DNA from 3 places in the Candidatus Thalassolituus haligoni genome. Region 2 is predicted to be linked to each of the others. Evidence: predicted binding sites of a transcription regulator. Region 2 holds the regulator's gene; each other region holds the start of a gene.
The links. The regulator PhoB, encoded in region 2, activates phosphate uptake and scavenging genes when phosphate is short. The targets are predictions, from matches to a motif close to TGTCATANNNNTGTCANA.
Positions count from the first base shown of each region.

Region 1 (4,986 bases), 1.4 Mb from region 2:
GAAAACAGCCGCCACGGTTTGACACCGTTTTGACACTATGAGCGGTTTTGACACCGCTATGATTCTGGAGCGAATCGGCCGCAAAGCCTTGAATTTACTGGGTTTTTGATGGTCTCCCCACGAGGACTCGAACCTCGATCGGTCGCTTAGGAGGCAACTGCTCTATCCTGTTGAGCTATGAGGAGACAGGGGCGCGTATGGTACTGGATTCTGGCGTGCAGGAAAACCATCCGCTGCCGTTGGTTACTGATCTGCGGGTATTTCGAGGTAGAAGCAGGTGGTGCCGTTGTGGGAGTGGACGCCGATTTTCCCTTTGTGCAGGCTGATGATGGAGTGGGTAATGGCCAGCCCAAGGCCGGTGCTGTCGGGGTTGCTATCGGGGTTTTTCTGGCGGGCGGCATCGACGCGGTAGAAGCGGTCGAACAGTTGCGGCAAGTGTTCTGCAGGTATGTCCGGGCCGGGGTTGCTGATGTCCAGCCGGGCGTATGGCTGGCCTTGTATTCGGGTTTGGCTGAGTTGTACGGCGACGCTGTGCCCTGGTGCGGTATGGCGTATGGCGTTGGAGAGCAGGTTGCTGATGGCGCGTCGTATCATGTTGCGGTCGCCGGTCAGTTGCGGTGACTCTGAGTGGTTGAAGGTGAGCCTTACCTGTTGTTCGTCGGCCCAGGCTTCAAAAAAATCAAACAGGTCGAGGATGTCGGCTTTCAGTTGGATGGGTTCCGGGTGGATGCCTTGCAGGCCGTTGTCGGCTTTGGCGAGCCAGAGCATGTCGGCGACCATACGGGCCAGTCGCTCTTCTTCTTCGAGGCTGGAGTAGAGCAGTTCGCGGTAGGCGTCGAGATCACGGGGTTGCCCGAGCATCACCTGGGTTTGGGTGATCAGGTTGGTGAGGGGAGTGCGCAGTTCGTGGGCGATGTCGGCGGAAAAATTGGACAGCCGTTCAAACCCGGCTTCCAGTCGCGACAGCATATCGTTAAATGCCTGTATCAGCGGCACCAGTTCGGTGGGTGCCTGGTTGGGATCCAGTCGTTCGTTTAATTGTTCTGAACCGATGTGGGTAATTCGTTGGCTGATCTGACGGAGCGGGGCATGTCCCTGGTGGATGCTGAACCAGACGGCCAGCAGGGTCAGCAGGCCAATGCCAAGCACAATGGCCCACAGGGTGCTGCGGAATTCGTCGAGGAAGCGCAGGTGGAAGCCCATGTCAGTCGCCAGCATCAGCAACCAGGTGGCGTCGTTGGAGGCTGAGGCGACTTTCAGCTTGACCAGCACCCCCCGGTATGGATGGCTTGCTTGTTGCCAGCTGAGCAGTTGGCGAGCGGTGATTTTTTGGATGGGCGGCTGTTGCAGCAGAGTAGCGCTGATGCTGGCGTTGCCGCTGTGATAGAGCGTTGTCAGTGGCTCCGACGGCTGTTGTAGCAGCAGTTGCAGGGAGATGCCGTGGTAGCTGTGGCTGATTTGTTCCAGCAGGTGCTGGATATGATGGGGCAGTGGCTGTCCGGCCAGTACGTCGGTGTGATCGGGGCTGGTATCGAACACCTGTTGTATGGCGGCGGCGGCCTGTGCCAGTTCCTGGCTGTCTTGTTCGGCAAAGTGGCTGCGGATGGAATGCTGCACCATGCTGACCAGCAAGATCAGCCCACTGCTGATGACGAGGGCGGTCAGCAAGGTGACCCGCCATTGCAGCGACAGCGGTCGTCTAGTCATGGCTTTCATCGTCCAGCCGATAACCCATGCCACGCACGGTGTGAATCAGCCGTTGTTGAAACGGGTCGTCGATTTTGCGGCGCAGGCGGCGAATGGCGACGTCGATGACGTTGGTGTCGCTGTCGAAGTTCATATCCCACACCTGGGAGGCTATCAGCGAGCGGGTCAGGACTTCGCCCTTGCGGTTGACCAGCAGTTCCAGCAGCGCGAATTCGCGGTTGGTGAGGGTGATTTTCTGGCCGTCACGCACGGCAATACGTTTGCTGGTGTCGAGGGTCAGGTCGGCGACGGCCAACGTCTCTTGTACCGGGCGTAACCCGCGCCGCAGCAGAGTGCGCACTCGGGCCAGTAATTCGGCAAAAGCGAAGGGCTTGACCAGATAGTCGTCGGCACCCAGCTCCAGCCCTTTGACCCGATCTTCTATCTGGTCGCGGGCGGTAAGAAAAAGAATCGGCGTCTGGTTGCCGGATTCTCGCAACGACTGGCAAATCTTCCAGCCGTCGACGTCTGGCAACATGACATCCAGTAGCAGCAAGTCGAACGCTTCGGTCATGGCGAGGTGGTGGCCGTCGAGGCCGTTACGCGCCAGTACTACATTAAAACCGGCTTCGGTCAGGCCCTGCTGGAGGTAGTCGCCGATCTTGGTTTCGTCTTCAACAATTAGTAGCCGCATGGTGTGCTCTCTGGGATCTGTTACCAGTGTACAAAAACTGGCGTACAGACACATGACCTGAACATGACGGTTTTGTCATGTTCAGGTCATCCGGGGGTCAGTTAGGGGCAGTTATTCTGGCTAAATGGAATATAGCAGGGGTAGTGTGATGAAGATTCTGACTCCCACTGGCATCTCGGCCAGCGGGTTATCACGGCGACGGTTTGTGCAAGGGTTAGCAACGGGTGTGGCACTGGCTGGCATGGGCAATGCTCGGGCGGGATCTTTGCCTGCCAGCAACAATCCACAAGTGCAGGTACTGACCGGCACTCAGTTTGATTTGGTGGTGAGTGAACTGGCGGTGAATTTTACCGGCAGTCGCGGTAAGGCCACGGCTATCAATGGTTCGGTTCCAGCGCCGACACTGGTGTGGCAAGAAGGCGAAACGGTCACCATCCGGGTGCGTAACGACCTGGCGGTGAGCACCTCGATTCATTGGCACGGCATTATTCTGCCGTATCAGATGGATGGTGTGCCGGGTATCAGCTTTGCGGGGATTGCTCCAGGTGAGACCTTTACCTACCAGTTCAAAGTGCAGCAAAGCGGGACGTATTGGTATCACTCCCATTCCGGTTTTCAGGAGCTAACGGGCATGTACGGCGCAATTATTGTGCGCCCGAAAGCGTCAGACCCGGTCTACTACGACCGTGAGATGGCGGTGGTGCTGTCGGACTGGACCGACGAAAACCCGATGGATGTGTTCGCCAAGCTGAAAAATCAGTCGGATTATTACAACTACAGTCAGCCCACCGGGCCAGATTTTATTCGCGACGCCCAGCGTTATGGCCTCAGCGAAGCGTTCGCCATGCGCAAAATGTGGAACGACATGCGTATGAGCCCGACCGACCTGGCCGATACCTCTGGCGAAACCTTTACCTATCTGATGAACGGTACGGCTCCGGCGGGTAACTGGAGCGGTGTGTTTAAACCGGGTGAGTACGTGCGGCTGCGGTTTATCAATGGCGCTGGCAACACCTTCTATGATGTGCGTATTCCCGGTTTGAAACTAACGGTCGTACAGGCTGATGGTCAGAACCTGGAGCCGGTAACGGTGGATGAATTCCGCTTTGGTCCAGGTGAAACCTACGACGTGATTGTGCATCCGGCGGATCAGCCGTACACCATTTTTGCTCAGAACATGGGTCGTTCCGGGTATGCACGCGGAACGTTGACTCCAGCCATGGGGCTAACGGCCGCTGTACCGGCTATGGATAAACCGGAGTGGTTAACCATGGCCGATATGATGGGCGATATGTCGGGTGGTATGTCGGGTGGTATGTCGGGCATGGGCAGTATGGCGGGCATGAATCACGGCGATATGTCGGGTGGTATGTCGGGCATGGGCAGTATGGCAGGCATGGATCACGCAGGTATGAATCACGGCGATATGAAACCCGGGGGCATGGCGGTGCCGTCTGCCACTGTCCATCACGCCAGCAGTGAATACGGCCCGCAAGTGGATATGCGCGTCGATACACCGCGCACCAATCTGGATGATCCCGGCATTGGCTTGCGTAACAACGGTCGGCGGGTGTTAACCCTGGCGGACTTACATACGTTAGGTGGCTCAATGGATAAACGCGACCCCGAGCGTGAAGTCGAACTGCACTTGACCGGCAATATGGAACGCTACAGCTGGTCGTTTGATGGGGTCGAATTTGGCCAGTCGACTCCGGTACATTTTCGCCATGGCGAGCGGGTGCGGGTAATTTTGCAGAACGACACCATGATGACCCACCCGATGCACATGCACGGCGTGTGGAGCGAACTGGAAAATGACCGGGGTGAATTTCAGGCGCGGTTGCACACCATTCCGGTACAACCGGCCCAACGCATCAGTTATCAGGTAACAGCAGATGCTGTCGGACGTTGGGCGTGGCATTGCCACCTGATGTTCCATATGGATGCGGGCATGTTCCGCGAGGTGGTGATCTCATGAAAATACTGATGATGAAAAAGCCGATCGCACAGGCATGTTTGCTGGCCGGGTTGCTGGTGGCTCCCATTAGCTGGGCAGAAACCAGCACCATGATGTCTGGTATGGAATGCCAGGCTGGTGATGCCAATTGCATGCCCCACGAAGGCATGAACCATGAAAGCATGAACCATGAAGATATGGATCATGGCCAGATGGATCATTCCATGATGAATCAAGGCGAGATGCCTCACGAAAGTATGAACCACGAAGGCATGAACCATGAAAGCATGAACCATGAAAATATGGATCATGGCCAGATGGATCATTCCATGATGAATCAAGGCGAGATGCCCCACGAAGGCATGAACCATGAAGGTATGAATCACGAAGGCATGAACCATGAAAATATGGATCATAGCCAGATGGATCATTCCATGATGAATCAAGGCGAGATGCTTCACGAAGGTATGAACCACGAAGGTATGAATCACGAAGGCATGAACCATGAAAATATGGATCATGGCCAGATGGATCATTCCAGTATGCAGGTGCAAGGTGGTTCAGCGCCGACCAATGCCCGCGATCCGAATGCCTATTCCGGCGGTTACACCCTGACCTCTGGCCCCTACGCCAGGAAAGGCCCCCGTCA
Region 1 covers NZ_CP139482.1:1,136,938-1,141,923, forward strand. The annotation lists tRNA gene SOJ49_RS05175 (tRNA-Arg) at 110-185, opposite strand; gene SOJ49_RS05180 (heavy metal sensor histidine kinase) at 244-1,707, opposite strand; gene SOJ49_RS05185 (heavy metal response regulator transcription factor) at 1,700-2,380, opposite strand; gene SOJ49_RS05190 (copper resistance system multicopper oxidase) at 2,529-4,358, shown strand; gene SOJ49_RS05195 (copper resistance protein B) at 4,355-4,986, shown strand, end outside.
Region 1: a site for PhoB is predicted at 2,454-2,471, ahead of SOJ49_RS05185 (heavy metal response regulator transcription factor). Genes of this name have one in related genera too.

Region 2 (4,986 bases):
CTCCGCAGTGGCCTGATCAAGATCCGGATGCTCGCAGACGTCAATCCGCAGACCTGGCATCACTGGCTCGGCAAAAGGACACAGTCCTTCACCTACCACCAGCAGTTCGACCCAGCGTCGGGTGAGCGTTGCGGCATCCGTCATGGCGACTTACTGCACCGAGTCTTTCAGCGCCTTGCCAGGCTTGAACGCAGGTACTTTGGCGGCAGCAATGGTAATTGGCTCGCCGGTCTGCGGGTTTTTACCCTGACGCTCAGCGCGCTGACGCACCTCAAACGTACCAAAGCCGATCAGGCTTACGTTGTCGCCTTCAGCCAACGCCTGGGCAATACGATCGGTCACCACGGTGATGATTTCTGTCGCTTTTTCCTTGCTCAGGTCGGTTTTTTCAGCAATGGCTGCCGCCAGTTCTGGTTTACGCATGGAGTTGAATCCTCTCAATAAGTTGGGCATAACGCCCGGATTGTACAGGCCTGCAGCGCAGGCTCAGAAAAACAGTGGTTATCGGTCAATCGGTATTGGAATACGGCTTGTTCGTCAGCGCCGCATGCGCTAAAGCATAGTCGAGCAATCAAGGCATGAATCCTGAAATTCTGCTATATACCACGATCATCAATATCAAGATGCTGATACGCTTCATGGTTTGTCAGCAAGGCAGCAATCTCCCATCACTCAGGCGTCCGTCGCCAGCATCAGCCGCTCAAACACAAAACGCCCCAGTGGTGTCTCAAGGTTGCCGTTGAGCCGGTCGATCTCGGTGACACGAGTATTATTCAGTACGGCGATGCCCAGCGTATCTGCCATCTCGGCGGCACTGGCCTGCAGCAGTTGCCCGCCGTCAGGGCAAATCAGCAGTACTGTGGCGTCTGCGTTACGCTGGCGGTATTCGCGAGCCAAACGGTAGCCTGCCATTCCGGCACCCAGAATGATCAATGACCAAGGGGCTTCAGGGAGAGTGACCGGGGATGAAGGAGAGACAGGAGCCAATGATCAAATCTCGATCATTTCAAAGTCGTCTTTGCCAACACCACAATCCGGGCAGGTAAAGTCATCCGGTACATCCTCCCAGCAAGTCCCTGGTGGAATACCTTCTTCCGGTGCGCCTTCGGCTTCATCATAAATCCAGCCACACACCACGCACTGCCACTTTTTCATGCAAATACCTGTCAATCGCTTGTTTACCCGCCGTTTATCACTCGTGTCAGCGGTAAAGGCGCCTAAGCTACTGGCCAACCCGGATAAAATCAATGGACAGGGCAATCCTCTTGCCAGTAAATGCGATTTGCCGCATGCTGCGCCGCCATGAAAAGCACTACACCCCGATACCACGCCCGGCTGTTGGCAACCGCGCCTCGCTGGAGTGGACGTTTTCAAACTGCGCTGGCGGGCATTCCCCGACCCTGGCGCTACTGGCTTGATGACGCCGGATCGCTGACCAAACGTTTGCAGGCGCTGAATCCCGCTGAGTTTTCGGTCGATGTCGTCAGACAATATCACGGCCCAGCCTTGCCCTCTGAATGTGCCGACCTGAAATTGCGCTGGCGGCAACCGGTATGGGTACGCGAAGTATCACTGCGCCAGGGGCAATACGAGCTGGTAAGAGCCCGTACCGTCATTCCCTTGACCAGCCTGGCAAGGGTTGGTCAGCCAATTCGTCATCTTGGCAATCGTTCTCTTGGCAGCTACTTATTCAGCCAGGCCAGCTTGCGCCGACAACCATTGAAGTTCAGTCAAGCCTGTCAACCGGTAACCGACAGTGCGCATTGTTTTTGCTGGACAAGGCGCTCCGTGTTTACAATCAACGGTGCGCCTCTACTGGTAACGGAGGCGTTCTCTTCGCTACTGCTATCACCACGCTTCCATTCGCCAGACGACACAAGGCATTGATTATGCAATCACCTCTGTCTGCCACACTCGATAAACTCTGGCCACGCTGGCATCAGTGGATTCAGCTGACCCGGCTGAACAAACCGGTCGGTTCCTACCTGCTGTTATGGCCGATGCTATGGGCGCTATGGGTGGCCGCCGAAGGTTTGCCATCGATTGCCAACCTGGTGATTTTTACCCTCGGAGTATTTGTGATGCGCTCCGCCGGTTGTGTCATCAACGACTACGCCGATCGTCATATCGACCGCCACGTCAAACGCACGCAGGATCGGCCCCTGACGCAGGGCCGCATAGCCGACCGCGAGGCGCTGATCGGTTTTGTTATGCTCTGTCTGATCGGCTTGCTGCTGGTGTTAATGACCAATACCCTGACCCTCTGGCTGTCACTCGGCGGGGTTGCTCTGGCAGCACTTTATCCTTACATGAAACGCCACACGCACCTGCCACAGGTGTTTCTCGGAGCTGCGTTCTCCTGGGCAATTCCCATGGCGTTCGCTGCGCAAGCCAATGAACTGACATCCCTCTGCTGGCTGTTATTTATTGCTAACGTCTGCTGGACCGTCGGCTATGACACCATTTATGCCATGGTCGACCGCGACGATGATCTGTTGATCGGTGTCAAAAGCACCGCAATCCTGTTTGGTGATCTGGACGTCACCATGATTGCCATTCTTTATGGCATGGCGCATTTTTGTCTGCTACTGACAGGCAGCCAATTAGACGCAGGGTGGCCATTCTACCTCGCCTGGTTAATTGCAGGTGGTTATTTGTGGTGGCAATTACGTGCCATCCGCAGCCGTGAGCGTATGGCCTGTTTAAAGGAGTTTCTGGCAGCTCACTGGTATGGCGCGATTATTTGGGTTGGCCTGGTGCTGAACTACGCCCTGGCGACGCCATCTTTGCCCTGATCAGGCAATATGCTTGACGCCAATCTCAGCAGTGTCACATGCTTGTAACACTGGATCAGTGTAATACCCCCGCATTATTCCTATTGTGACATTTGCGTGACGAGCCGTTATGACCAAAGCAGGCAAGACCGTTCTTATTGTGGACGATGAAGCCCCGATCCGGGAAATGATAGCCGTGGCCCTGGAAATGGCCGGGTATGAATGCCTTGAAGCAGCGAATGTACAGGAAGCACATGCGCAGATTATCGACAGAAAGCCAGATATGATTTTGCTTGACTGGATGCTGCCAGGCACCAGCGGTGTCGAGTTTGCTCGCCGCCTCAAGCGCGAAGATCGAACTGCCGAGCTGCCGATCATCATGCTGACTGCCAAGGGCGAAGAAGATAACAAGGTTCAAGGACTGGAAGCGGGGGCGGACGATTACATCACCAAACCGTTTTCACCGCGTGAGCTGGTGGCGCGCCTGAAGGCCGTTTTACGGCGCTCAACGCCGCAAGGCATTGAAGAACCAATCGAGGTCAGTGGCCTGATGCTCGACCCGGTCTGTCACCGGGTGACCGCCCATGGTAACCCGATTGATATTGGCCCTACCGAGTACCGCCTGTTGCAATTTTTCATGACCCATCAGGAGCGCGCCTACTCCCGCGCCCAGCTACTGGATCAGGTATGGGGTGGTAATGTCTACGTTGAAGAACGTACCGTCGATGTCCATATTCGCCGTCTGCGCAAGGCGCTTGGCGAATCCCACGAACAGCTGATTCAGACCGTTCGTGGCACGGGCTATCGCTTTTCGATCAAAGCCTCCTGATTTTGATGACCCCTGTCTGGCGCAGAGAGCTGCGCCGAATCCTTTATCTGCTGATACTTGCCGTTGGCTGTGGCTACTATTATTTTGGCAAGCCACTGGAAGCCCTGTGCCTGATGATGGGCATCTATATCTCCTGGCAGTGGCTGCAGCTCTATCGCCTGCATCGCTGGCTGGATCAGGGACAAACCACCGTCTTGCCACGCACACTCGGTATCTGGGGTTCCATTTTTACGGAAAACCAGCGCTTGCAACAAAGCAGCATCAAACATCAACAGCGCTTGCAGGCCATTATCAACCGCATACAGGATTCAACCGCCGCGCTGCAGGATTCGGTATTGATGGTCGACGCCACCGGGGCACTGGAGTTCTGGAATCAGGCCGCTCAAAACTACCTTGGCTTACGCAGCCCGGTTGATATTGGCCAGCCCATTACCAACCTGATTCGAACGCCGGAGTTCAAGGCCTACTTCGACAAGGCGGACTACCACGAACCGCTGACCATTCGCTCTCCAATCAACCCGCGTATTTACCTGCAATTCAATATCACCTTGTTTGGCCGTAAAGACCGCTTGATCCTGGTGCATGACGTCACCCGCCTGAAGCAACTGGAAGAAATGCGCAAAGACTTCGTCGCCAACGTCAGCCACGAGTTACGCACCCCCCTCACGGTGATTTCCGGCTACGTCGAAACCATGCAAGCTGCTTCTGAAATGTTGCCACCCCGCTGGGGACGCATGCTGCAACAGATGAGCGAGCAGAGTCATCGCATGGAAAATCTGCTCAAGGATCTGCTGATGCTGTCGCGGCTGGAAACAGGTGAGAATGAGCAGGCTCAGCCAGTGGCGTTGCAACCGCTGCTGGAAGCGATTCGCCGTGACGCAGCCTCTCTCAGCAGCAACAAACACACTCTCTCGCTGAGTATTGACCACGACCAAAAGCTGATGGGGTTTTATAACGAACTCCGCAGTGCCTTTTCCAACCTGGTATTTAATGCGGTGAAATACACCCCCGAAGGCGGCCATGTGAAGCTGCACTGGTACTCAGAGGGCGGCAAAGGTTATTTCAGTGTTACTGACAACGGCATCGGTATTGCTCATCATCATATTCCTCGCCTGACCGAGCGTTTCTATCGCGCCGACCCGAGCCGCAGCATCGCCACCGGCGGCACCGGTCTAGGACTGGCCATCGTCAAACACGTATTGCTGCATCATGATGGTGAACTGCAAATCAGCAGCGAAGAAGGCAAGGGCAGCACGTTTACCTGCGTTTTCCCCGGCAGTCGTCTTTCTGACACTAGCGCGCCTGGCCAATAAACCGCGACAAGGCATCCAGCTTGTCCGGATCGTCATCGACAATGCGCAGTCGAATCTGGACAGTCTCGGC
Region 2 covers NZ_CP139482.1:4,076,777-4,081,762, forward strand. The annotation lists gene SOJ49_RS18400 (DUF1415 domain-containing protein) at 1-144, opposite strand, end outside; gene SOJ49_RS18405 (HU family DNA-binding protein) at 151-423, opposite strand; gene SOJ49_RS18410 (hypothetical protein) at 673-912, opposite strand; gene SOJ49_RS18415 (rubredoxin) at 991-1,155, opposite strand; gene SOJ49_RS18420 (chorismate lyase) at 1,303-1,887, shown strand; gene ubiA (4-hydroxybenzoate octaprenyltransferase) at 1,890-2,795, shown strand; gene phoB (phosphate regulon transcriptional regulator PhoB) at 2,905-3,603, shown strand; gene phoR (phosphate regulon sensor histidine kinase PhoR) at 3,609-4,916, shown strand; gene SOJ49_RS18440 (response regulator) at 4,897-4,986, opposite strand, start outside.

Region 3 (4,986 bases), 1.4 Mb from region 2:
CGTGGGTCAGGCGGGTGGTGGTGACGACGCCGGTGCCCTTGCCTTGTGCCAGAGCCAGATCCATCAGAGTATCCAGTGCTTGACCCTTGCCGCTGGCGCAGTCGCTGCGTATCACGGCCGGACTGACGGACAGCACCCCGGCGCGTGTTTTGGTGCCGGTCACCAGAGCGGTCATGGTGCCTGCGGAATCAGGCGTTTGCTGATCGGTATTATAGGTTTTGACCAGTGCCGAATAGGGCAGGGTTTCAAAGCTCATGGCAAAGTCTTCGCCACTGAGCCCCAGTTGTTGGCCACTGAATATACGGCCAGCCGTTAAGGTGGTGATGCCCATGCCGTCACCAATCACCAGTACCAGATTTTTGGCGCGGTGGTGATTGTCGGTTTGTTGTTGGCGCTGGTCGGCTTGTTGCTGCCCGGTGGCATACCATTCGTTACTGGTGACGGGGCCGATAGGTCGAGGAGACTGAGCAGTGGCTAATGGGCTGTCGTGAGTTGCACAGCTGGCCAGGGTAAGAACGGTCAGGGTTGTGGCGGTTAGAGTACCGGTGCGTCGTGCTGCCTGATAGCGCTTGTTAAAACCGATCATGTTAATTGCCCTCCGTTGCAGTTGGCGCCTGAGTTGTCAGATGCAGGGCGCGACTGGCGAGGTGAAACAGGCTGTTTTGTTCCAGTAATCCGCGGAACCACTGTGAGCCTGGGCCTTTGGCGTGCACGGCAACATCATCACTACCGTGGGTTTCACTTTCTTTATGACCCAGTGATGCCTGGTGAAAGTCAGGATCTGCCGTGTTTTCATCGTCGTGCCAGTGGATACGGCCATTGATACGACCGTGAGTTTGGCCGGAATCATTTGCAGTCACCGGGTCAATATCGTTGGCTCCCAGGCCATTGGCGTAACCCAGCGTTGTATAGGGCGCGTTGTCAGCCGCCCGACTGAGCTTGTCGGGTTGGCGCACCAGACCGAGAATATCGTTACCTCGTTGCGGGTAACCGGAAAACGACAGCGTATGGCTATGGTCAGCGGTGACCATGATCAGGGTGTCGTGGTCGTTGGTCATGCGGTCGGCAAACGCCACTGCGTCGGCCATGGCAATGGTGTCCGTCAAGGCGCGGTAAGCATTGCCTGCATGGTGGGCATGGTCGATCCGGGCACCTTCAATAATCAGCACATAGCCCTTGTCGGTGTTCTGCGTTTGCTGCTGCAGTACCTGCAAGGCAGCAAAGGTCATTTCGGTGAGCGACGGTTCGGCAGGGGTGCGGTCGTAGGCGTAGGCCATATGGCTGCTGGCGAACAGTCCGAGAATCGGTGTGCGGGCATGCATGCTCACAAGGTCATTTCGGCTCAATAGAAGTTGTCCGTTCGGGTACTGGTGTTTGAATTGACGGGTCAGATCAGTGTCGAGGCGCTTGCCGCCCTGGCTGGCTGGTAAAAAATTCTGGCGACCACCTCCCAGCGCCAGATCCAGGCCATTGGCAAAGCCGTTGTTAATCAACTGGTCTGCAATGTCCTTACAGCCTTGTTGGCGGGCTTCGTCAGAGAGGTCGCTGTCGGCTTCCCAGTCCCGTTCCGGTGTGTGGGCATAGGTCGCTGCCGGAGTGGCATGGGTGATCCGTGCGGTCGTCACGACACCGGTGGCAAACCCTTGCTGGCTGGCGTATTCCAACAGGGTGGTCAATGAGTGTGTATTGCTGCCCTGGCAGATGGCGCGATCCTGTTCCGGGCCGACACTGAGGACTCCGGCACGAGTTTTGACACCGGTCATAATGGCACTCATGGTGCCTGCGGAGTCGGGGGTCTGCTGGTTGGTATTATAGGTTTTGACCAGGCCCGAGTAAGGAAAGCGCTCAAAGGAGAGGAAGTTTTCTTCTCCGGTGAATCCTTGTTGCTGGCCCTGCAAAATACGTGCAGCGGTCAGGGTGGTGATGCTCATGCCGTCGCCGAGAAACAGAATCAGGTTGCGCGCATGGGTTCCCGGTGTGGTGCTGGCCAGCCGATAATCGAGCCAGGCTTCACCCTGTTGATAATCCGGCTGATACGCCGACGGCGCTGCTGCCAGCACGTTTGAGGGGGTGACCAGGGTCGCTGTGGTGATTGTTGCAATGGCCAGCAGGCCGGAACAGACAAGGCGTTGCATGGGAACTTCCTGTCGAATAAGGGTTCTGGTGAAGGTTGGTTATGTCAGCCAGTGTAATTCGAGGCGCTTGCTGCGCCTATAGTCTTTGCTGTTTACGTATGGTCAACAGGGGTCTGACTGGCTCAGCCATTCCCTGTATATCGCAGCTCTGTGTGACGGCAATATGTCGTTCGAGTGCGGACTGCAAATTCTGCTAGCCGTGTTACAATGCCCGGCTCAACTCTCCTACTTTTAGTCAAGAGTCATGCGCTATCTATTAAGTCTGTTTTTATACGTAAGTGCGGCCTGTACATCGGCGGCTGTCATTGTTCCCAAAGCTCCTGATCTGGATGCGCGGGCCTTTATTCTGGTGGATGCCGAGAGTGGCAATGTACTGGTCGAGCAGAATGCCGACGAGACCCTGCCACCTGCCAGCCTGACCAAAATGTTGACCAGTTATATTGCAGTGCACGAACTGGTGACCGGTAATGCCAGCGACGACACCATGGTGCCTATCAGTGTTAACGCCTGGAAGAAGGGTGGCTCGAAAATGTTTGTGCGGGAGGGTACCGAGGTGCCGTTGATCGACCTGCTACGCGGCATTATTGTGCAATCCGGTAATGATGCTTCAGTGGCGGTGGCAGAATACTTTGCCGGTTCTGAAGATGCCTTTGCTGACTGGATGAACCAGTACGCCATCAAGTTGGGCATGGACAACAGTCATTTTATGAATGCGACAGGCTGGCCAGCGGAAGGACACCACTCAAGCGCACGGGATATAGCTACGCTGGCGTTGCATATCATCAAGGATCATCCTGATTATTACGGTCTGTATTCCGAAAAATATTTTGAATACAACGATATTCGCCAGCCCAACCGCAACAAGCTGCTGTGGCGTGATTCCTCCGTCGATGGTTTGAAAACCGGTCATACCGAGGCTGCCGGTTTCTGTCTGGCCGCTTCTGCGGTACGTGACGACATGCGTCTGATTGCCGTGGTGATGGGGACTCGCAGTGATGATGCCCGCGCCCAGGAAACCCAGAAGCTGCTGGCGTATGGTTTTCGTTATTTCCAGACCCACAAACTCTACAGCGCTAATGATGTGCTGGAGCAGCGCAAGGTCTGGCTGGGTCAGCAGGATCAGGTTGAACTCGGTGTACAAAACGATCTGTACCTGACTGTGCCTCGCGGCACCGAAGGGGATCTCGATGTCGAGTTGATCACTGATGAATATATCAAGGCGCCGATTGCTGCTGGTGCAGTGGTCGGTACTCTGGTCGTGCGCAAAGACGGTGAAAAAATTGTCGAACGGCCCCTGATTGCGATCAGCGCCGTTGAGGAAGCAGGCTTTTTTGGCCGCTTGCTGGGCGAGATCCAGATGTTTTTTATACGTTTGCTGGGGTAACAGAAATGGCCTTGATTAAAGCTGACGGACAACCTGCGACGACTCAGGAAGCGCCGAAAATTGAATTTCCCTGTCCTGATTACCCGATCAAGGTAGTCGGCAAGGGCAAGGATAACTACCGCCAAGTGGTGCTGGATATTTTTCAGATTCATGCGCCCGGATTTGATATCGAAAAGATTCTGGTGCGTGATAGCAGTAAAGGTAATTTCCAATCGCTCACCATCTATATTACGGCGACGGGTATTGAACAGCTTGAAGCATTACACAAGGAGTTGAGCGCCCACGAACTGGTACACATGGTGATTTGATGCCCGATGTGGTGGTTCGTCGGTTGGGGCTGGTTGATTATCAGCCCTGCTACCAGCAAATGGTGTCGTTTACGGCGCAGCGCCAGCCAGACACTCCGGATGAAATCTGGCTGTTGCAACATCCTCGTGTATTTACTCAGGGCCAGGCTGGCAAGGCAGAGCATTTGCTGGTGCCGGGTGATATTCCCGTGCTGCAGACGGATCGCGGTGGCCAGGTGACCTATCATGGTCCTGGCCAGCTGGTGGCCTATCTGCTACTGGATATCAAACGTCTTGGCATTGGCCCCCGTTTACTGGTAACAGCGATGGAAGAATCGATCGTGGCGACACTGGCGCACTGGGGGATCCGCTCGGCAGCAAAAGCCGATGCACCGGGGGTTTACGTTGACGGCCGCAAGATTGCCTCGCTGGGGCTGCGTATCCGCAACGGTCGTACTTTTCATGGTCTGGCGCTGAATGTGGATATGGATATGACGCCCTTTCTGCGTATTAATCCCTGTGGTTATGCCGGGCTTGAAATGACACAGGTAGTTCGGGAAGTACCGGACGCCACTTTGAACATTGATCAGGTTGCTGAGCAGCTGGAACAGCAGTTGGTCAGCCACCTGGGTTTTGCAACGATCAAACGCCCGGCATAATCTGCCGTGCTGGATCCAAACTATACATCCCGGTTGCGGTGATCCCGCCGACCGGGCAGGCTGGGGTAAACAGATGACTGAAAGAGTAAAAGCCGTACAAGGGCTGAAGTTGCGTGGCGCTGACAAGGTGGCCCGTATCCCGATCAAGGTGATTCCTACCGAAGAAATGCCACGCAAGCCTGACTGGATTCGTGTGCGCATTCCGGCTACCCCGGCGATCAGTGACATCAAGGCCAAGCTGCGCAAGCACAAGCTTCATACTGTGTGTGAAGAAGCCAGTTGCCCTAACCTGGGTGAGTGCTTTGGTGGTGGTACCGCGACCTTTATGATTATGGGTGACATTTGTACTCGTCGCTGTCCGTTCTGCGATGTTGGCCATGGGCGTCCCAATCCGCTGGATGTGGATGAGCCAAAAAACCTGGCGCTGGCGATTGCTGATATGGGATTGAAGTACGTGGTGATCACCTCGGTTGACCGCGACGACCTGCGTGACGGTGGTGCCCAGCACTTCGCCGACTGTA
Region 3 covers NZ_CP139482.1:1,087,537-1,092,522, forward strand. The annotation lists gene SOJ49_RS04980 (alkaline phosphatase) at 1-586, opposite strand, end outside; gene SOJ49_RS04985 (alkaline phosphatase) at 588-2,135, opposite strand; gene SOJ49_RS04990 (D-alanyl-D-alanine carboxypeptidase family protein) at 2,380-3,519, shown strand; gene SOJ49_RS04995 (YbeD family protein) at 3,525-3,827, shown strand; gene lipB (lipoyl(octanoyl) transferase LipB) at 3,827-4,465, shown strand; gene lipA (lipoyl synthase) at 4,539-4,986, shown strand, end outside.
Region 3: a site for PhoB is predicted at 2,287-2,304, ahead of SOJ49_RS04985 (alkaline phosphatase). Genes of this name have one in related genera too.